2 regions of the Micromonospora trifolii genome follow, and region 2 is predicted to be linked to the other one. Evidence: riboswitches for the same ligand, from Rfam matches in the RefSeq annotation. Region 2 holds a riboswitch; the other holds the start of a gene.

Region 1 (3,401 bases), 720 kb from region 2:
CGCCGCCGAGCACCAGGTCGGCGATCAGGTCGGCGGTGATCGGGGTGAGCACGATGCCGTGCCGGTGATGCCCGGTGGCGGCCAGGACGTCCGGTCGGTCGGGCAGCGGCCCGAGGATCGGCGCGTTGTCCGGGGTGCCCGGGCGCAGCCCGGCGACCGCCTCGACCAGGTCGTACTCGGCCAGTTCGGGCAGCAGGTCGACCCCGGCGCGCAGCAGCCGCTGCACCGCGCCGGCGGTGACAGTGGTGTCCGAGCGCTCCTCGACCGTCGCGCCGAGCACGACCTCACCGCCGGCGCGGGGCACCAGGTAGACGTGCTCACCGTCGGCGTACCCCCGGATCACGTGCCGGAAGCCCGGCGCGACGCCGTCGGGCGCGCGGAGCCGGAGGATCTGGCCCTTCACCGGCCGCACGGGCAGGCCGGTGAGCGCGGCGGCCCCGCAGCCGGCGGCGACCACGGTGACCGGCGCGTCCACGTCGGACAGAGACCGGACCGGCTGCGGCACGAGCACCGCGCCGGCCCGCTGTGCTGCCGTGCGCAGCGCCGGCACCAGCAGCCGCGGGTCGACCTGGTGGTCGGTGGGCGCGAGCGCGCCGCCGCGCACCCGTGGGGCGAGCGCCGGTTCGCGGTCGCGCAGCTCGCTGGGGCGCAGCGGCGTCACCGGCAGGCCCAACCCCTGCTGGTACGCCCACAGCCGGCGCGCCTCGGCCAGGTCGTCGCCGGTGAGCCCGACCATCAGGGTGCCCTCGGTCCGGTAGCCGATCTCGACTCCGGTCGTTTCGGTCAACTCGGCGGCGAACGCCGGCCAGCGGGCCGCGGACGCCAGCAGCAACCCGGTCAGCTGCCGCTCACCGAAGTACGCCTCGGCGACCGGCGAGAGCATGCCGGCGGCCACCGCCGACGCCCCCGAGCCGGGCGCCGGATCGTGCACCACCACCCGCAGCCCTTGCGCGGCGCAACGCCAGGCGATCGCCAACCCGATCGGCCCCGCCCCCACCACCGCCACGTCCGGCCGGACCCGGTCGCTCGACGGCGGTGACGGGGACCGGCCGGTCAGCACGTCAGGGCCTCGATCAGCTCGGCGGTAGCCCGTGCCGGGTCGGCGGCGGTGGAGACGGCGCCGACCACCGCCACCCCGTACGCCCCGGCGGCCCGCAGCGCCGGCACCCGGGCTGCTGTCACTCCGCCGATCGCGATGACCGGAACGTCGACGGCGTCGACGACGGCGCGTACGCCGGCGGGCCCGATGGGGTCCGGCAGACCGGTCTTGGTGCTGGTGGTGTGACACGGCCCGACGCCGAGGTAGCTGGCGCCCGCAGCGACGGCCTCGCGCGCCGGGCCCGGCGCGCGGGCGGTGGCGCCCAGCACGCCGGTGGGGCCGAGCACCCGGCGGGCGGCGGCGACCGGCAGGTCGTCGGCGCCGACGTGCCCACCGGCGGCGCCCACCGCCAGCGCCACGTGCAACCGGTCGTTGACCAGGCAGGTCGCCTGGTACGACGCGCAGAGCGCGAGCACCCGCCGGGTCAGGTCGTACGCCTCGCGGTCGGTGGCGGAATCCTCGACCCGGACCTGCACCACCAGGTCGGCGTGGGCCACGGTGAGGGCGGCGCGAACCACTGCGAGTGGGTCGCGACCGGGTCGGGTGTCGGTGATGAGATGCAATCGCCCCAGGGACGGCACGGCAACGCTCCTCCCTGCGCCGGCATTACCCGGATCAGGTTCAACGGTCGGGGGCTGTCAGCCCCCCTCTCAGCCCGGTACACCGGGCTCCCGTGGGTTACTTGCGTGTCACCGTACGACAGATCCGCCGGCCTGCCAAGGCGCGGGGTCGGCGGTGGCCGGCGGACCGGGTCGCACCAGAACGACCGAGATCCATGGGGCACTTCATACGGTCCTGTTCGGAATGTCGCCCCCCGTTGCAGAACCGTTACCCGTCCGCATCTTGCCCGACATCGAGCCAGCCGAATTAATTTGTTCAGCGATTCGACAAAATGTCGGTGGGGGCACCCTGGCACGGTGTGAACACCGGCTCCATCAGGGACGGCCTTCGGCGAGCCGACTCCCGCGAGCTCTGTCACTACGACACAGGAGGCGGCGTGTCCCGTTCTCGTCGTGCCCGCGTACCCATCACCGCAACCCTGATCTCCCTGGCCATGGCCTCGACCACCCTGTTCGGCGCGCCCGCCCAGGCGGCCGCCCAGGTCCCCCCACGGGATGCGAAAGCCGCAGCCCCGGTCAGCCAGGTGGCGCCGAAGGCGCCAAAGGCCGCGGCCGATCCCTTCTCCGTCCTCGTCTTCTCCAAGACCGCCGGCTTCCGGCACGACTCCATCCCCACCGGCGTCGCCGCCATCCAACAGCTCGGCGTCGACAACGGATTCACCGTGGACAACTCCGAGGACGGCGCCGCATTCAACGACGCCAACCTGGCGAAGTACAAGGCGGTGATCTGGCTCTCCACCACCGGTGACGTGCTCAACGCCGACCAGCAGGCGGCGTTCGAGCGCTACGTGAAGGCCGGCGGCGGTTACGTCGGCATCCACGCCGCGTCGGACACCGAGTACAGCTGGGCCTGGTACGGCGACCTGGTCGGCGCGTACTTCGCCAACCACCCGCAGAACCAGCAGGCCACGGTCAAGGTGGAGGACCACGCCCACCCGTCCACGGCCGGGTTGCCGGACCGGTGGTCCCGGTTCGACGAGTGGTACAACTACCAGACCAACCCTCGGCCGGACGTGCACGTGCTGGCCAGCCTGGACGAGAAGAGCTACACCGCCGGTGCCGGCGCGATGGGTGCGGACCACCCGATCGCCTGGTGTCAGGACTACGACGGTGGCCGCTCCTGGTACACCGGCGGGGGGCACACCCGGGAGTCGTACGCCGAGCCCGAGTTCCTCTCCCACCTGCTCGGCGGCATCCGCACCGCGGCCGGGGTCGAGAACGCCGACTGCGGCGCCTCGAAGACCTCGAACTTCGAGAAGGTCGCGCTGGACAGCAACACCAGCAACCCGATGGAGCTGGACGTCGCCCCCGACGGGCGGGTCTTCTACATCGAGCGCGACGGTCGCGTGCAGATCGTGAAGCCGGACACCGGCAACACCGTCACCGCCGTCGACCTGGACGTCTTCACCGGTAACGAGGACGGCCTCATCGGCATCCGGCTCGACCCGGACTTCGCCACCAACAAGTGGGTGTACCTGTACTACGCCCCGAACGACGGGGTAACCCGCAACCTGCTGTCCCGGTTCACGGTGACCGGCGACACCATCGACCTGGCCAGCGAAAAGCAGGTGCTGCGGGTCGACACCCAGCGCAACACCTGCTGCCACGCCGGCGGCAGCATGGCCTTCGACGGCGACGGCAACCTGTACCTGGCCACCGGTGACAACACCAACCCGTTCGAG
Region 2 (3,401 bases):
GCGAAGTCGACCGCCGCCCGCTGGCGCATCAACCTGCCGGTCCCGGTGCCGACCGGTGCGGTGCGTACCGCCCCGGTGGCCTCCAGGTCCCCGCCCAACGCGGCGAAGTCGTCCGCGTCGAGTCGTACGTCCTGCCACCACACCCATTCCCGACCACCGTCGGCGGTACGCACGGCGGCACCGATCCGCTCCCGGGGCGAGCCGGGGCAGCGGTACTCGGCCAGGTGCAGCGAGGTGCTCACCGAGTGGTCCACGCCGAGCAGCAACACGTCGGCGTCGAGGTCGTAGAGGCGGGCCAGCGGGGAGCCCTCGCCGAGCATGTCCGCCAGGGTGTGCCCGGCCACCACCTGCTCGGCGGCCGGGCCGAGCGCGGCGAACGACACGTGCGGATGGGAGCTGCGCAGCGCACCGGGCCAGCCGCGGACCGTCTCGGCGAGCGCACCCATGAACCGGCTCGGGGTGACCGCCGGGTCGAAGCCCGGCATCTCCGAGCGGATCAGCGGCCACCAGCCCGCCGGCACCGGCGGGTTGCGCCACTGCGCGGGGTCGCTGTTGTCGGGTGTGTGGGTGGGCACGACGATCGTGCCGTCCGGGCCGAGCACGTCGCGCAGGGCGAGCACCACCGCGTGCGGACCGCCGCTGATGAAGCCCAGCGGACGCAGCGAGGCGTGCACCAGCAGCGTCGCGCCCGGGCGTACGCCCAGCACGCGCAGCTGCGCGGCGATCGAGCGACGGCTGCCCGGCCCGCCGGCGTCCGTCGTCACGATGACTTTCCTTCATTGACCCGCACGGCTCAGGCCGTTCCGCCGGCTCGGGCCAGGATCGCCTCGGCGAGCGGGGCCGGCGCCGCGTCCGGGATCCAGTGACTCACCCCGGGCAGCTGCACGAACCGGTAGTCCCCGGTGACGTTCTGCGCGCACGCCTCGGCGGCGGTCCGGCCGATGGCGACGTCCCGGTCACTCCAGACGTACGTGGTGGGCACCGCGACCGGGCCGACGCCGGCCAGGTCGGCGCGGGACATCGCCCGGTACCAGTTCAGCGCGGCCGTGAGCGCCCCCGGCTCACGCATCGGGTCGGCGTACCGGTTCACCCGAGACGTGTCGCCCACCCCGCCGAGGAGCTTGCGCAGCGCGGTGGCGTGCCACGCCAGCAGCACCTTCTCCGCCTTGTCGGGCTTGCGGAACAGCGCGATGTACGACGACCGGGCCTTCTGTTGGGCGTCGGTGCTCAGGGCGTGCGCCATGGCCGCCGGGTGCGGTACGGACACCGCGGTCAGCGTGTGGACCCGCTCGGGGTGCCGGGCGGCAACCCCCCAGGCCACGATCGCGCCCCAGTCGTGGCCGACCAGGTGCACGGCGTCGAGCGCGAGCGCGTCGAGCACCGCCACCACGTCGGTGACGAGTTCGGGGATGCGGTAGTCGGCCACCGCGGTGGGCCGGGCACCGGGTGAGTAACCGCGCTGGTCCAGCGCGTACGTGCGCAGCCCACCCGCGTGCAGCGCCGGCACCACGTCGTCCCACTCGCCGCTGTGCTGAGGGAAACCGTGCAGCAGCAGGACGGGTACGCCGTCCGTCGGACCGCCGACGGTCACCTCGAACGTGAAGCCTCGCGCGTCAACCCGCATGATCGGAAGCGTACCCAGACGGCGGTGCGCCGGTCGCTCCCGCAGGTCAGGCGGATGCCCTGCTGGGCCCGCGACCCTGGTCGGTGTTAGCGTCAGCGAGACAACTTCATATCCGACAGGGGAGCGCACAGCGCTGAGAGTGCGGGCACGCCCGCAGACCCTCGAACCTGATCTGGGTAATGCCAGCGCAGGGAGTTCGGTCGACCTCCAGCCGCGCCGCAGTCCGGTGCCACCGGACGCGGCGTGCGTCTTCTCCTGGTTCGCACTCACGAACTGGGAGCAACACATGAGATCCACCACCGACACACACCGTTGGCGCACCATCGACATCGTGGTCGCCTCGGTGATCGCGGTCGCCTTCGGCGTCATCTTCTGGGCCTGGGGCCTGGTCTGGAGCGCCACCGAGGGCGCGTTCGCCTTCTTCCCGCCGGCGCAGACGCTGCTCTACGGCGTCTGGCTGATGCCGGCGGTGATCGGTGGGCTGGTCATCCGCAAGCCCGGCGCCGCGCTCTACTGCGAAACCGTGGCCGCGGTCCTGTCCGCGCTGCTGGGCAGCCAGTGGGCCGGCACGGTGATCCCGCAGGGCATCGTGCAGGGCATCGGCGCCGAGCTGGCCTTCGCCGCCTTCCGGTACCGGTCGTTCCGGCTGCCGACCGCGGTGTTCGCGGGCGCGCTGACCGGCCTCAGCGCCGCACTGTTCGACTTCTTCGTCTGGAACGTCGACTACGCACTGACCGACTACCGCATCCCGTACGCGCTGCTCACCATCGTCAGTGCCACCGTGATCGCCGGCCTAGGCGGCTGGCTGCTAACCCAGGCCCTGGCCAACACCGGCGTCCTGGACCGCTTCCCAGCAGGCCGAAACCGAGCCCTGATCTGACCCAACCAACTCGCGTCGATCATGAGGTTGACGGGCGGATGGATCTTCATAACCACCGTCAATCTCATGATCGACCGTGCAGGGTGGAGGCGGGGCGCGCGGCCCGGAGGGGGTGGGTTTGGTGGGCGGGGTACTGCTGCGGGGGTTCGGGTGGCGGCACGCGGGGCGGCGCGCCTGGGCTGTTCGGGGTGTTGACCTGCGGGTGGAGGCTGGGGAGCGAGTCTTGCTGCTCGGGCCGTCGGGGGCCGGTAAGAGCACCCTGCTCAGCGCGTTGGCCGGGCTGCTTCCCGAGGACTCCGGCGAGCAGGAGGGCACCGTCGAGATCGACGGGCTCGACCCGCGCAAGGGGCGGGAACGGGTCGGCATCGTCTTCCAGGACCCGGAGACCCAGCTGGTGATGACGCGCTGCGGCGACGACGTCGCGTTCGGGCTGGAGAACCGGGGTGTGCCGGCCGACGAGATCTGGCCCCGGGTGGACGAGGCGCTGCACCGGGTCGGCTTCCCGTACTCCCGGGACCGTCACACCGCGGCGCTCTCCGGCGGCGAGCAGCAACGCCTCGCCCTGGCCGGCGCGCTGGCCCTGCGCCCCGCCCTGCTGCTGCTCGACGAGCCGACCGCCAACCTCGACCCGGCCGGGGCCGAGCTGGTCCGGCACGCGGTGGCCGGCGCGCTGGACGCCGACACCACGCTGATCCTGGTCGAACACCGGGTCGCCGAGGCACTGCCGCTGGTCGACCGGGTGGTCGTCCTGGAACCGGGTGGCGGCGTCCGCGCGGACGGCACGCCCGAGGCGGTCTTCGCCGCCCACGGCGCCGCCCTGGCCGCCGAGGGGGTCTGGGTGCCCGGTCACCCCATCGCGCCCCGGGCGGCCACCGCCGGCCCCGGGGAGCTGTTGCT

What was found. Region 2 has a riboswitch for thiamine pyrophosphate ahead of ACQRWP_RS21075 (ECF transporter S component). Riboswitches for the same ligand answer to the same signal wherever they lie in the genome.
Region 1: linked by a shared signal. The riboswitch ahead of thiE (thiamine phosphate synthase) and the one ahead of ACQRWP_RS21075 (ECF transporter S component) in region 2 are both predicted to bind thiamine pyrophosphate.

Annotation. Positions count from the first base shown of each region.
Region 1 covers NZ_CP191526.1:5,275,063-5,278,463, forward strand. Annotated here, with positions in the region: gene thiO (glycine oxidase ThiO) at 1-1,060, opposite strand, end outside; gene thiE (thiamine phosphate synthase) at 1,054-1,680, opposite strand; TPP riboswitch at 1,675-1,784, opposite strand; gene ACQRWP_RS24510 (ThuA domain-containing protein) at 2,097-3,401, shown strand, end outside.
Region 2 covers NZ_CP191526.1:4,553,156-4,556,556, forward strand. Annotated here, with positions in the region: gene ACQRWP_RS21065 (aminoglycoside N(3)-acetyltransferase) at 1-764, opposite strand, end outside; gene ACQRWP_RS21070 (alpha/beta fold hydrolase) at 794-1,624, opposite strand; TPP riboswitch at 1,732-1,836, shown strand; gene ACQRWP_RS21075 (ECF transporter S component) at 1,911-2,504, shown strand; gene ACQRWP_RS21080 (ABC transporter ATP-binding protein) at 2,626-3,401, shown strand, end outside.